2 linked regions of the Haloactinomyces albus genome follow. The main gene of each other region encodes a partner of the protein of the gene in region 2 in a complex. Links are inferred from orthologs where the notes say so. Each region holds a gene or a part of one and is shown on either strand. Other genes may lie near its edges.

Evidence for each region.
Region 1: sucB (region 2) and JOF55_RS06910 share a complex: the UniProt entries of both Escherichia coli proteins name them as parts of the 2-oxoglutarate dehydrogenase (OGDH) complex. The link is inferred for Haloactinomyces albus from one-to-one orthologs.

The regions. Positions count from the first base shown.
Region 1 is NZ_JAVDXW010000001.1:1,472,490-1,479,004, reverse strand. What follows is about bases 2,217-6,515. They hold JOF55_RS06910 (multifunctional oxoglutarate decarboxylase/oxoglutarate dehydrogenase thiamine pyrophosphate-binding subunit/dihydrolipoyllysine-residue succinyltransferase subunit), read right to left. Parts: upstream 6,155-6,515; coding sequence 2,417-6,154; downstream 2,217-2,416. Other genes in these bases: JOF55_RS06905 (ABC transporter ATP-binding protein), read right to left, coding at 6,500-6,515; JOF55_RS06915 (helix-turn-helix domain-containing protein), read left to right, coding at 2,217-2,277. Outside these bases: JOF55_RS06920 (ATP-grasp domain-containing protein), read left to right, coding at 1-379; more of JOF55_RS06915, read left to right, coding at 1,063-2,216. UniProt on the Escherichia coli protein: E1 component of the 2-oxoglutarate dehydrogenase (OGDH) complex which catalyzes the decarboxylation of 2-oxoglutarate, the first step in the conversion of 2-oxoglutarate to succinyl-CoA and CO(2).
Region 2 is NZ_JAVDXW010000001.1:3,397,463-3,404,806, forward strand. What follows is about bases 4,433-7,344. They hold sucB (2-oxoglutarate dehydrogenase, E2 component, dihydrolipoamide succinyltransferase), read right to left. Parts: upstream 6,818-7,344; coding sequence 5,048-6,817; downstream 4,433-5,047. Other genes in these bases: JOF55_RS16160 (TIGR01777 family oxidoreductase), read right to left, coding at 4,433-4,926; lpdA (dihydrolipoyl dehydrogenase), read right to left, coding at 6,899-7,344. In the rest of the region: lipA (lipoyl synthase), read right to left, coding at 1-338; IS607 family element RNA-guided endonuclease TnpB, read right to left, coding at 471-1,904; JOF55_RS16150 (LLM class F420-dependent oxidoreductase), read left to right, coding at 2,226-3,173; lipoyl(octanoyl) transferase LipB, read right to left, coding at 3,268-4,017; more of JOF55_RS16160, read right to left, coding at 4,042-4,432. UniProt on the Escherichia coli protein: E2 component of the 2-oxoglutarate dehydrogenase (OGDH) complex which catalyzes the second step in the conversion of 2-oxoglutarate to succinyl-CoA and CO(2).

The sequences.
Region 1 (6,515 bases), 1.9 Mb from region 2 along the record:
CGGGGGCGGCCGTATCCGGGACTTGATAGAGGCGGCATATGGCTTTGACATCGAGGCCTATACGGTTGCCTGGCCCAGCAGCGACCTTCCGGATCTCGAGGAGCGGCCGAACCTGCTGCGGGCTGCAGCCACCCTGTTCTTGAGCGGAGAGCCCGGTGTTGTCACCGGGATCGAGGGAACCGATGCCGCACGTGAATTGGACGGAGTGCTGGACGTCGAAGTCGGCGTCTCCATCGGGGAGGAGGTCCGAGCGCTCAACTCGAGCTGGGATCGAGTGGGGCAAGTGATCGCCGTGGGCGAGGACGCGGACACCGCGCTCGCGATCTGCCGGAGGTCGTGTGGTGAAATTCTCATCACCACGGAGGAGTCGGGATCGTGAACGCCGTCGGGCAACGTCGGCGGTGACACGCCGCGGCGGTTCGCAGGGTTGCATCCCGGGTTGGTCGGAGCCCGTGGGCTGGGGGACATGATGGAGCTCATGGCTGCGCCGAACGGATACCCCCGGAGGCGAAGCAATCGGCCGTGCGGATGGTGCGGACGGCTCGCTCCGGCCGATTGGCCGCGGTTTCCTCGTCGACTGCACTCCCTCCGCTCTCCTGACTTGGTGGCCCTGTCCCGAGACTCGCCGAGGCGCCTCAGGAGCCTCGCCGACCGGGTGCTCGCCCAGCAATGAACACGCCTGGTTCACAAAATCGTCATAATCTGTCAACTTTTTCGGAGTTGCAGAAGTGGACGCTGCTTCTTCGGCATGTCTACCCCCGTTTGGGGTAGCTGCTGCTGCTCCGTCCAATGCTGTGCCCGCACCGTTATGGGCTACTATGCAAGGGTCGGGAGGAGTAGCATCGTGCGTACTGCCAAGCTGGTCATCGGCGGACCCTTCTTCCGGTTGCCTTCGGCGTCTCCGCTCACACCGTTTTGGTCTCCCGGGGCGCTGAGTGGTCACGGCTCGGATCGCTCCGAAATGATGCCCTGCTTAGGTGGTCGTCAATCTTCGGGACATCCTTTGCGGGATTGGTAGGGAAGCGACTTGGGGTAGCGGAGTAAACACGCAGAGGTAAAAAGTTGCTCGAGCAGCCAGAATTCGGTCGACGTCTCCGTCAACTGAGAAAACAACAGGGCAGGTCACAGGTTGAGCTGACAGGTCCCGGGATGTCCGCCACTTACCTGTCGCGTCTGGAGTCCGGCAACCGCCAGCCGACGGTGCGTGCAGCGGCGTATCTGGCCGAGCGGCTCGGTGTCACGGTGGAGAGCTTCGGGGGGCAGCCCCAAGACAGCCTCACGGATACCATCACCAATGTTGTTGCACTCTCGGAGAGCGAGCTGGACGCCGAAGCTGCTGACCGGCTGGCCGACGTCCTGGCCGGCGCCACCGATGTGGACCAGATGACACGATGGTACGCATGGGCCCAGCTTGTGCGTATCCACGAGGTTCTCGATGATTCCGCTGCTGAGCGCGACGCTCTCATTCAGTTGAATGCACTGAGCGACGAATTGGACCGTCCCCTCCTCCGGGCTCGTGCCCGAATCCGGATGGCCCAGTGTGCGCGTAAACTGGGCGACGCGCGAGAGGTCCGTCGTGCGGTGTGCGAGATGCTCGCCATCAGGGAGCAGTACGCCCTGCAGCTTCCCGCTTCCGATCTCATTCGCAGCAAACTCGCCCTGGTGTTCGCCGAGGTGGAACTGGGCGACCTCGCCGAAGCCGCCCGCCTCAACGAGGAAGTTTGTGGCTCGCTGGAGAGCACCAAGGGTGACCTCGCGGCGGAGACCTTCCGGACAGCGGCCATGGTGAGTAGTCGACAGGGCAACTATTCCCGTGCTTTCGCTTTCGTGCTCGAAGCCCTGGAGGCCATAGACAGTCGGGACGACCTCATGCTCTGGATTCGCCTGCGCTTGGACGCTGCTTCCTTGTCGATGCAAGCCAGGCCACTTCGCCTGGTGGAGGCTCAGTCCTTTTTGGAAAGCGTCGAGCCTCTTCTGAAGGTCACGGGAACACCTCACCAGGAGCAGGAGCTCACCTTCCTGCAAGCCAAGCTCGCCTTCCACCATGGTCAACTGGAATGTGCGGCCGAAGTGGTCGCCGAGGTGGAGAAGGGGGTCGAACTGCTCTCCTACCGGGATCGGATCCGCTTCAAGGTCCTTCGTTGCCTCCTCGCGATATGGTCCGGTGATCAGGGCGCCGGTGACCGGCTCAAGGAAATCGCTGCTCAGATCCAGATGGAGAATATGCCCGACCTGGCGGCCGAGGTCTGGCGCGCGGTCGCTGAGAGTGCTCTGTGACAGTACTCGGATCGTGCGCAGCGATCGATGATGTGGTGGCCGGGGATCAACGCCGGGCCGATGCGGCACGAGCCCACGGGCTCGACGTGTTGTGAGCGGGCGGTGGGTGCACGGTCGGGACCGTGCACCCACCGGTGCGTCAGTCCTCGAAGGCGCCCTGCACGACCTCGGCCTGCTCGACCTCGTGGACCTTGGCCAGGCCCGTGGCCGGGGCGGCCATCTGCCTGCGGGACACCCGCCTGATGCCGGAGAAGCGTGCGTCCAGCTCGGGCAGCGCCAGCCCCAGGAACGGCCAGGCACCCTGGTTGGCGGGCTCCTCTTGGACCCACCGGATGTCGGTGGCGTTGGGGTAGCGATCCAGCAGCCTGCCGAGCTTGCGGTGCGGCAGCGGGTAGAGCTGCTCCAGCCGCACCACGGCGGTGTCGGTCTGCTCCCGCCTGGCCTTCTCGGAGGCCAGCTCGTAGTAGAGCTTGCCGGTACACAGCACCAGCTTGCGCACCGATTCCGGATCCGGCTGGGACGGGTCGTCGATCACCGAGGAGAACTTGCCGGACGTGAAGTGCTCGACCGGGCTGGTCGCATCCTTCAGGCGCAGCATCGACTTCGGCGTGAACACGATCAGCGGCCGGTCGATGCCGTCCAGGGCGTGCCTGCGCAGCAGGTGGAAGTAGTTCGCCGGGGTGGACGGCATCGCCACCGTCATGGAGCCCTCGGCGCACAGTTGCAGCCACCGCTCGATACGGGCCGACGAGTGGTCCGGCCCCTGGCCCTCGTGGCCGTGCGGCAGCAGCAGCACCACGTCCGAGCGCTGCCCCCACTTGGCCTCACCCGAGGAGATGAACTCGTCGATGACCGGCTGCGCGCCGTTGAAGAAGTCGCCGAACTGCGCCTCCCAGAGCACCAGTGCATCGGGGCTGGCCACCGAGTAGCCGTACTCGAAGCCCACTGCGGCGAACTCGGACAGCGACGAGTCGTAGGGCAGGAACTTCGCCTGGTTCCCGGCGAGGTTCTGCAGCGGCGTGTACTCGGAGCCGGTCTTGCGGTCGATGACCACCGAGTGCCGTTGCCCGAACGTGCCGCGCCGGGTGTCCTGACCGGTCAGCCGGACCGGGTGGCCCGCCACCGCCAGGGACCCGAGTGCCAGCAGCTCACCGAAGGCCCAGTCGATGCCGCCTTCCCGGCCCATCTTGGCGCGCCGTTCCAGCACGGGCTTGACCCGCGAGTGGGGGGTGAAACCCTCCGGCAGGTTGACGTGCGCGTCGGCGATGTGCTGGACCATCTCCTCGGAGATCTTGGTTTCCAGCTTGGCCGGGATCTGCTGCTCGGACTCCACCGAGGGGCTCGGTTCGGGCGGGTGCTTCTCCAGCTCCCGAACCTCGTTGAACACGTGCTCGAGCTGGTTGGCGTAGTCCTTGAGCGCGCTCTCGGCTTCCTCGACGGAAATGTCACCGCGGCCGATCAGCGACTCGGTGTAGGTCTTGCGCACGCTGCGCATCTTGTCGATCGCGTCGTACATGGCGGGCTGGGTCATCGACGGATCGTCGCCCTCGTTGTGGCCGCGACGCCGGTAGCACACCATGTCGATGACGACGTCCTTGTTGAACACCCGCCGGTATTCCACCGCCAGTTTGGCCACCCACACGCAGGCCTCGGGGTCGTCGCCGTTGACGTGGAACACCGGTGAGCCGGTCATCTTCGCCACGTCGGTGGAGTACTTGCTGGAACGTCCGTGCTCCGGGCCGGTGGTGTAGCCGACCTGGTTGTTCACGATCACGTGCACGGTGCCGCCGGTGCGGTAGCCGCGCAGCTGCGACATGTTCAGCGTCTCGGCCACCACGCCCTGCCCGGCGAAGGCGGCATCGCCGTGCAGCAGCACCGGCAGGACGGTGAAGCCCTCCTGGCCCTTGTCCAGGATGTCCTGCTTGGCGCGGACGATGCCCTCCAGGACGGGGTCCACCGCCTCCAGATGCGAGGGGTTGGAGGTCAGCGACACCTTGGTCTCGCCGTCACCGAACATCCGGAAGTACTTGCCCTCGGCACCCAGGTGGTACTTGACGTCGCCGGAGCCGTGCGCCTGCCCGGGATCGAGGTTGCCCTCGAACTCGCGGAAGATCTGCGAGATCGGCTTGTCGACGATATTGGCCAGCACGTTGAGCCTGCCCCGGTGGGGCATGCCGATGACGACCTCGTCGAGCTCGGCCTCGGCCGAGGAGTCCAGCACCGCGTCCAGCAGCGCGACCACCGTCTCCGCGCCTTCCAGCGAGAACCGCTTCTGCCCGACGTACTTCGTCTGCAGGAACGTCTCGAAGGCCTCGGCGGCGTTGAGCTTGGACAGGATGTACTTCTGCTCGGACGGTTCCGGCTTGGCGTGTGGTTTCTCGACCCGCTTCTGCAGCCACTCCCGCTCGTCGGGCTCGAGGATGTGCATGTACTCGACGCCGACCGTGCGGCAGTAGGAGTCGCGCAGCACCCCGAGCACGTCGCGCAGCTTCATGCGCTCCTGGCCGGCGAAGCCGCCGACGGGAAACTCCCGGTCCAGATCCCACAGCGTGAGGCTGTGCGACAGGACGTCGAGGTCCTCGTGGCGCCGCTGCCGGTAGTTGAGCGGGTCGATGTCGGCCATCAGGTGGCCGCGGGTGCGGTAGGCGTCGATGAGCTCCAGCACCCGCGCGGTCTTGTCCACCGCGCCTTCGGGGATGTCCTGGCTCCAGCGCACCGGCTCGTACGGGATGCGCAGCGAGGCGAAGATGTCGTCGTAGAACTTGTGCTCGCCGAGCAGCAGTTCGTGCACCTTGCGCAGGAACTCGCCGGATTCCGCGCCCTGGATGACCCGGTGGTCGTAGGTGGAGGTCAGCGTGACGATCTTGCTGATCCCCATGTCGATGAGCGTCTTCTCGCTGGCGCCCTGGAACTCGGCGGGGTAGTCCATCGCGCCGACGCCGATGATCGCGCTCTGGCCCGCGGTGAGCCGGGGCACCGAGTGATTCGTCCCGGCGGGGCCGGGATTGGTCAGCGAGATCGTCGTCCCGGCGAAGTCCTCCGCGGTCAGCTTGTTGTTCCGCGCCTTGCGGATGATGTCCTCGTAGGCGTGCCAGAACTGCTGGAAGGTCATCTCCTCGCAGCCCTTGATGGAGGCCACGACGAGATTGCGGGAGCCGTCCTTGCCCGGCATGTCGATGGCCAGGCCGAGGTTGACGTGCTCCGGAGTGACCACGGCGGGCTTGCCCTTGGCATCCTCACCGTAGTGGCGGTTCATGTTCGGAAAGTCCCGTAGCGCCTGGATCAGCGCGTAGCCGATCAGGTGCGTGAAGGAGATCTTGCCGCCCTTGTGCCGCTTCAGGTGATTGTTGATGACGATGCGGTTGTCGAACAGCAGCTTCGCCGGGACGGCGCGCACGCTGGTCGCGGTCGGCACCGTCAGCGACTGCTCCATGTTCTTGGCGATCGCTGCGGCCGGGCCGCGCAATGTCTTGCTCTCCTCACCCGCCTTCTCTTCTTTGACAGGGGTGGCCTTGGCGGCTTCCTGGGGGGAGGGCTTGGAAGTCTGCGGTGGTTCGGCCTGCTTCTGCTTGTCGGCCGACCCGGCACTCGCCGGGGTGGTCGGGGTGCTCGTGGTCCCTGCGCCGGTGTTGCCCGAACGGACCTGACCGTTGCTCTCGGCGGTACGGGAGGCGGTGGTTGCGGTGGTCGGAGCTGTGGCAGCGCTCGAGGCCGCGGTAGCGGAGGTTTCGGTGGCTGCCTGGCCCGGCTTGTAGTCGGCGAAGAATTCGTGCCACGCCGAGTCTACCGAGGAGGGGTCGTTGAGGAACTGGTCGTACATTTCCTCGATCAACCACTCATTGGGGCCGAACTGTGACGCAGGGCTGCTGCTGGACACGGCTGGCGTTCGCCTCGATCCATCTGCTCGTGGTTTACAAACACTCGGCTACCAGGCTAACGGTTCACCTCAGGCAGTTGGCAGCTAGTGCGACTGCCGGACGGAAGAGGTAGGTCACAAAACCGATCCAGGAGCCCGGCTGATCCCGGCATTGCACCCATTCGGTTGCTGCGGCCGAATGCGGAGTCAGGTATCATGTTTGCGCTGTTCAGCTGCGAAAGCCTGCGGAAGTTCCTTCGGCCATGGCGCTGCGGCAACGACTGTGATCTTCCGCTGATTCGTTCTTCTCCCGCATCGTGGTCGTTTTCCGTCCGATGAGTGGGATAAATGTGCGGGATTGCGGGGTTACTGCGCCGCACTC
Region 2 (7,344 bases):
ATGGCCTGTACCGACTCGGCCACCTTGCGGGGTTCGGTGGTGTCGAGTTCGGCGGGCTTGCCCGTGTCGATCTGGCAGAAGTCACAGCGGCGGGTGCACTGGTCACCTCCGATGAGGAAGGTGGCCTCGCGGTCCTCCCAGCACTCGAAGATGTTGGGACAGCCTGCTTCCTCACAGACGGTGTTCAGTCCCTCACGCTTCACCAGGCTCTTCAGTTCCTGGTATTCGGGCCCCATCCGGGCACGAGTCTTGATCCAGGACGGTTTCTTCTCGATCGGGGTCTGACTGTTGCGCACTTCCAGACGCAACAGTTTCCGCCCCTCCGGCGCCACAGTCACGGCCACAGGTTACGCCCATCGGGTGGGGGCTCGGCAATGGGCGAGGTCACGCTGAGAAATCTGGGAGAGTGCTTGCCTGCCGCGTTCGGCGTTGCGGCACGCAAGAAGCAGGTGAGCCGTTCAGGAATTGTGTCAAGCTGTTCCTGAGCTGTTGCCTTGCGGCGCAGCGTTGGCCCCGGCTGTGGCTGGGGTCTTCCCGTGGCGGTACCCGGTGCCCGCCTCGGGGGTGGGCGGGTGTGGGTTTCCAGCGGGCGTGTTTTGCGTCCCGGCGCGACTCTCCGTGGACGGTGCCACTGTTTCGTCCGCGAGGCGGGCGAGGTTGCGGGCGGCGTTGAGATCGCGGTCGATATGTAAACCGCAGGCCTGGCAGTGAAACATCCGCTCGGACAGGCGCAATGTGGCTTTCACCGCGCCACAGTCCGAGCAGGTCTTGTTGGAGGGATACCACCGGTCGGCGAGGACCAGTGTGGAGCCGCGCCAGGTGGTCTTGTATTCGATCTGGCGGCGGAATTCGGCCAGGCCGGCATCGCTGATGGCGCGGGCCAGGTGGTGGTTGGCCAACATGCCCGCCACGTGCAGGTCTTCGAGCACGATCGTGCCGAAGGTGTTCGCCAGCCGGGTGGTGAGCTGGTGCAGGGCTTCGCGGCGCAGGTTCGCGAGGCGCGCATGCAGCTTCGCGATCTTGGCCCGGGTTTTTCGCCACCGAGTCGAGGGTTGCTGCCTGGTGCGCCGGTCGGGGCCGTGTTGCCGGGCCGCTCGGCGCTGCAGGCGCCGCAACTCCCGCAGCGCCACGGCCAGGTGTTTCGGAGGGGCGATGACCTCTCCCGTGGACAGCATTGCCAGGTTTGTCACCCCCCAGGTCCACCCCGACCACCGTCTCGGGCTGGGTCGGGGCTGGGTCCTGGCGCTGGATCTCCACGGAGAACGAGACCCACCACCGGCCCTGCTGGTACGAGATGGGCGCCGAGCGGATCCGGGCGTGGCCTCGCTCGACGTGGCGAGCCAATTTGCGCGTCGACTCATGCGCACGGTGCCGATGCGGGGCAGTGTCACGTGCCTGCGGTCGGCCTCGGCCAACCCGAAGGAGCCCGTGGTGAACCGGCAGGAGGCCCGGCCCCGCTTGGCGGCGAACCGGGGAAACCCCACCGGCTTGCCCCGGCGGTTGCCCGCCCGGCAGGCGTGCCAATTGGCCAGCGCGGTTGCCAGGTTCGCCAGGCCCGACGAGTAGGCTTCCTTGGAGTTCTCGGCCCACCACGGCGCGACCGTGTCCTTGACCTGATTCCACAGCTTGCGCACCCCATAGGCCGACCACGGCACCGCCGGAGTCAACTGCTCGTCCGAGAGTGCATAAGAGCGTTCGGCCTCCCGCTGGGCCAGATTCGCCCCAATCAGGTCCAGTGCCCAGTTGAACGCGAACCGCTGCGCCCCACAATGCGACGCCAACGCCTGCTGCTGCGGCGGCGTGGGATCCAACGCGAACCGATACGCCTGCACCACCCGACCCGACTCGCCGGCAGAACCCTCCTCCTGGTGCTGCCCGGCGGGAACGCACACGCGACCGGTCACACCGTGATCATGCCCATGCCCACTGGCCGGTGTCATCACCCCAGCGAGTGAAACACCAGTTCGACAACCAACAGCGCCACCACGCACAGAGCAACACAGAACACCCCACCCCGACACACCACCACCAACAGCCCCCAACCCCTTCGCGGCCAGGAGCCGGGCACTGTGCAGGCCCAGGCCGGAATTCGCGCCGGTGACCAGCACCGTGCGGCCGGACTGATCGGGGATGTCGTTTTCGGTCCACGTGGGCATGCCTCATCCGTACCCGATCGGAGACGTCACCTCGCAGACGTGGTGGGACCGTAATTAGTCTCAGGACGTGTGAATGAGGATTTCAAACTCCGGGTTTTTACCGAGCCCCAGCAGGGCGCCACCTACGATGACCTGTTGCGCGTGGCCAGAACCGCCGAAGCGGCCGGGTACGATGCGTTCTTCCGATCCGATCACTACCTGAAGATGGGGCCGATCTCCGGTGAACCGGGTCCTACCGACGCGTGGTTGACCCTGGCCGGTCTGGCCCGGGAGACGACGCGCTTGCGGCTGGGCACGCTGATGAGTGCCGCGACTTTCCGGCTTCCCGGTCCACTGGCCATCTCCGCGGCCCAGGTCGATCAGATGTCCGGCGGCCGGCTCGAGTTCGGACTCGGCAGCGGCTGGTACGAGCAGGAGCACACCGCTTACGGCCTTCCGTTCCCGGCCCTGCGGGAGCGGTTCGACCGCTACGCCGAGCAGTTGGAGATCATCACCGGCTTGTGGGACACCCCGCAGGGGGCCACGTTCGATTACCGGGGCACCCACTACCAACTGGCCGATTCACCGGCCTTGCCCAAGCCGGTGCAGCGGCCGCGCCCACCGGTACTGATCGGCGGGGCGGGCAAGAAGCGGACTCCGATGCTGGCCGCCAGGTTCGCCGACGAGTTCAACCTGCCCTTCGTCGACGTTGCCACGGCGGCCGAGCAATTCGATCGGGTCGGCCGGGCATGCACGGAGCTCGGCCGTGATCCCTCGGAAATCGTGCGATCGGCGGCGCTGGTGGTGTGCGCGGGCAAGGACGAGGCGCAAATCGCCCGTCGCGCGGCGGTGATCGGCCGCGAGGTCGACGAGCTCCGTGCCAACGGCCTCACCGGCACTCCCGCCGAGGTCGTGGACACGATCGGGGCGTGGCGCAGGCGTACCGGGATCACTCGTCTCTACCTGCAGCTTCTCGACGTCTCCGACCTCGACCAGCTCGAACTCGTCGCCTCGGAGGTCGTACCGCAGCTCGACTGAGGACACTCCGGGTCGCCTTCGGTCGCCACCGCCGCCGTCCGGCAACGCCGGATGCGGCGGTGGCGCCGCGGAGACTGCGGAGTGGCGGGTTTCGTCAGCGCAGACTCGGATCCAGGGCGAGCGTGACCCCCGCTGCGGTGGGTTCCTCCGCACGATCGATGCTGCATTCGGTGACCGGCAGGGTGCCCTCCAGCGCGTCGAGGACATCCTGGCGGGCCAGCGGTAGTGCCTCGGCGACGGCGACGTCACGGCCGAGTTCCTGCGACAGCGAGGTCACACCCGCGTCGCTGATGCCGCAGGGCACGATCCGGTCGAACTCCGCCATGTCCGCGTTGCAGTTGAGTTCGAACCCGTGCATGGTCACGCCCCGCTGCACCCGGATCCCGATCGCGGCGATCTTGCGTTCCGGTCGGCCCTCCACGGCGGGAAGCCATACCCCACTGCGTCCCTCGACACGTCCGGCGTGGATTCCGAAGCGCTCGCACACCCGGATCAGTGCCTGTTCCAGGCGACGGACGTAGTCCACGACGTCGATCGGATCGGCCAGTTGCAGAATCGGGTAACCGACGAGCTGGCCCGGGCCGTGCCAGGTGATCTTCCCGCCACGGTCGACGTCGATCACCGGAGTGCCGTCCTGGGGACGGTCCTCGGGTTCGGTGCGCTTGCCCGCGGTGTAGACGGACGGATGCTCCAGGAGGAGCAGAGTGTCCCGCCCGGAGTCTTCGGTGCGTTCGGCGGCCAAGTCCCGCTGCAGCTCCCACGCGGACAGGTAATCGATGGTGCCCAGTTCGCGCACCTCGACAGTCTCGGACGAGGTGCGGCAGGAGATGTCGGTGCGACTCACTCGCGACAGGTTACTCGAAGTCCCTCAGCCGGTGACAGCGGCTGTGAGGGCGGCCTCCACCGACGGATGCTGAAAGGTGAATCCGTGCTGCTCCAGCACGGTGGGCAGGGCGCGCTGGCTGACCAGCGCACCTTCGTCGGCGAACTCGCCCAGCGCTGTCCGCAGTGCGAAAGCCGGAACCACCCAGGGTGTGGGTCTGCCCATCGTGGCACCGAGTGCCTTGGTGAATTCTGCGTTGGTCACGGGAGCAGGCCCTGTGAGATTGACCGGGCCGGAGACCTCCGGGTTTTCCACCGCGAAGCGAATCGCGGCCACTTCGTCGTCGAGCGAGATCCAGGGCATGTACTGGCGCCCGTCGCCGAGCTGCCCGCCGAGCATGCACGCGAAAAGCGGCTTGAGCTGTCCCAGCAATCCCCCGGCAGGGGAGAGGACGAGACCGGTGCGGATGCGGACGACGCGGGTACCCGTCGCCGGTTCGGTCGCTGCTTCCCAGCGTCTGCAGAGGTTGGCGAGAAACCCGGCCCCCGGAGGCGATGATTCGGTGACGATCCGATCACCGGAGTCGCCGTAGTAGCCCACACCGGAACCGTTGACCAGAACCGGGACGCCCTGCTGGGCGACGGCCCGCGCGAGCACCGAGGTGGACCGGGTCCGCGAGTACACCAGGAGACGTTTGCGCTGGGGTGTCCAGCGTTTGTCGCCCAACCCCGAGCCGCACAGGTTCACCACGGCATCCGCACCGTCGAGCGCGTTTGCGTCGAGGGTGCCCGCATCGGGGTCCCAGCGGCGCTCGTCCGGAGCCTTGGGTTGACCACGCACCAGCCGGATCACCTCGTGCCGTGCCTGCCGCAGTGCGGGAACGAGGCTGGTACCGATCAATCCCGACGAACCGGCGATCACCACGCGCATACCCCGATCATGGCGCAATGATCGCTGCGGCGCACGAATTTCCGGCCGAGTTCTTCTCGAGACGGCAACGGGGCCGCCCACCGGTTGCGGGTGGACGGCCCCGTTGCGGGTTCCGCTCGCTTTACAGACCCAGGTCGGCTTCGAAGGCGCCGTCCTCGAGGCGCTGCTTGAGCGTGTTGAGGAACCGGGCGGCGTCGGCGCCGTCGACCAGGCGGTGATCGTAGGACAACGCCAGATACACCATCGAGCGAATCGCGATGGTGTCCCCGTCGACCTCGTCGGAAACCACGACAGGACGCTTGACGACGGTTCCGGTGCCGAGCATGCCCACCTGAGGCGGGTTCAGGATCGGGGTGTCGAACAGCGCGCCCCGGCTGCCGGTGTTGGTCAGCGTGAAGGTCCCACCGCTGAGCTCGTCCGGCTTGACCTGATTGTTGCGGGTGCGTTCGGCGACGTCGCTGATCTTGCGGGCCAGTCCGCCGAGGTTGAGGTCACCGGCGTCGTGGATCACCGGGCTGAGCAGGCCCCGGTCGGTGTCCACGGCGATCGACAGGTGCTCGGCCCCGTGGTAGGTGATCTCCTTGGCTTCCTCGTCCACCGAGGCGTTGAGCTTCGGGTGCAGCTTCAGCGCCTCGACGGTGGCCTTGGCGAAGAACGGCAGGAAGGACAGCCTGACTCCTTCGGAGGCCTCGAAGCTGTGCTTGGCACGGTCTCGCAGCCGGGCGATCCTGGTGACGTCGACCTCGATCACCGTGGTCAACTGCGCCGCGGTCTGCAGCGACTCCACCATCCGCTGGGCCAGCACCTGCCGCAGCCGCGACATCTTCTGCGTGGTGCCGCGGAGAGCCTGGGCCTCTTCGGAGGGCTCCGGCGATGTGGCGGGGACACTGCTCGGTGCAGCCGCCGTTGACGGCGCGGAGGCCGGAGCCGGTTCGGCCGCGCGAGTCTGCTTCTCCTTGACCGCCGCCTGGACGTCCTGCTTGCGGATGCGCCCGCCGACACCGGTTCCCTGCAGAGCGGTCAGGTCGATGCCGTGCTCGTTGGCGAGCTTGCGCACCAGCGGGGTCACGTAGGGACCGCCACCGCTCGGTGCCTCGGCAGCCTGAGCCGATTGCTGTTGCTGCGGCTGGGATGGGGCCGGAGCCGGCTGCGCGGGCTGAGCCGGCTGCGCGGGCTGAGCCGCTTGTGCCGGTTGGGCGGGTTGTGCCGGTTGGGCGGGTTGAGCCGGGGTCGGTTCGGGCTCCGGGGCGGCAGCCGGTGCCGCACCCTGCTCACCGATGACGGCGAGCTTGCCGCCGACCTCGACGGTGTCGTCCTCACTCGCCGAGATTTCCAGCACCGTGCCTGCTGCGGGGGAGGGGATCTCGGTGTCGACCTTGTCGGTGGAGACCTCCAGCAGGGGCTCGTCGACCTCGACGGTGTCTCCGACTTGCTTGAGCCACCGGGTGATCGTGCCCTCGCCGACGCTCTCGCCGAGTGCAGGCATCTGAACATCCGTGCCCTGCGCCGCACCGGACTGCGCCGACCCAGAGGGAGCGGCCGTGGCGGGTTCCGGTGCCGCCTGCGGCTCCGCGGCTTGGGGCTCGGGTGCGGGCGTCTGCTGCTGGGCTTCGGGGGCTGCGGCCGGTTGCTCCGGCTGGGCGGCACCCTCGGAACTGTCGCCGATCAGAGCCAGTTCGCCGCCGACCTCGACGGTGTCGTCCTCGTTGGCGACGATGTTCTGCAGGACACCTGCTGCGGGGGAGGGGATCTCGGTGTCGACCTTGTCGGTGGAGACCTCCAGCAGGGGCTCGTCGACCTCGACGGTGTCTCCGACTTGCTTGAGCCACCGGGTGATCGTGCCCTCACTGACGCTCTCGCCGAGTGCCGGCATCTGGACGGAGAAGGCCATCTGTTGCTGACTCCTCGTAGTGTGGCGGGGTGCTTGACTGACCTGTGCTGACGGGGCCTGTACCGGTTGGCGACTCCACCGTCAGCCGTGTACGTGCAGCGGCTTGCCTGCCAGCGCGAGATGGGCTTCGCCGAGAGCTTCGGTCTGGGTCGGGTGGGCGTGCACCAGCGGGGCGACGTCCTCGGGCAGCGCTTCCCAGTTGTAGATCAGCTGACCCTCGCCGATGAGTTCGCCGACCCGCTCGCCGACCAGGTGCAGGCCGAGTACCGGCCCCTCGGGTGCCCGGACGACCTTGACCGCACCCGCGGTCTTGAGGATCTGGCTCTTGCCGTTGCCCGCCAGGTCATAGGTGAACGTCTCGACCTGGCCGTACTGTTCCTTCGCGGCGGTCTCGGTCAGGCCGACCGAGGCCACCTCGGGCTGGCAGTAGGTGACCCGGGGGATACCGGCCTCGTCGATGGCAGGCGGGTTCTGGCCCGCGATGTCCTCGGCGATGAAAATGCCCTGTTGGAAACCCCGGTGCGCCA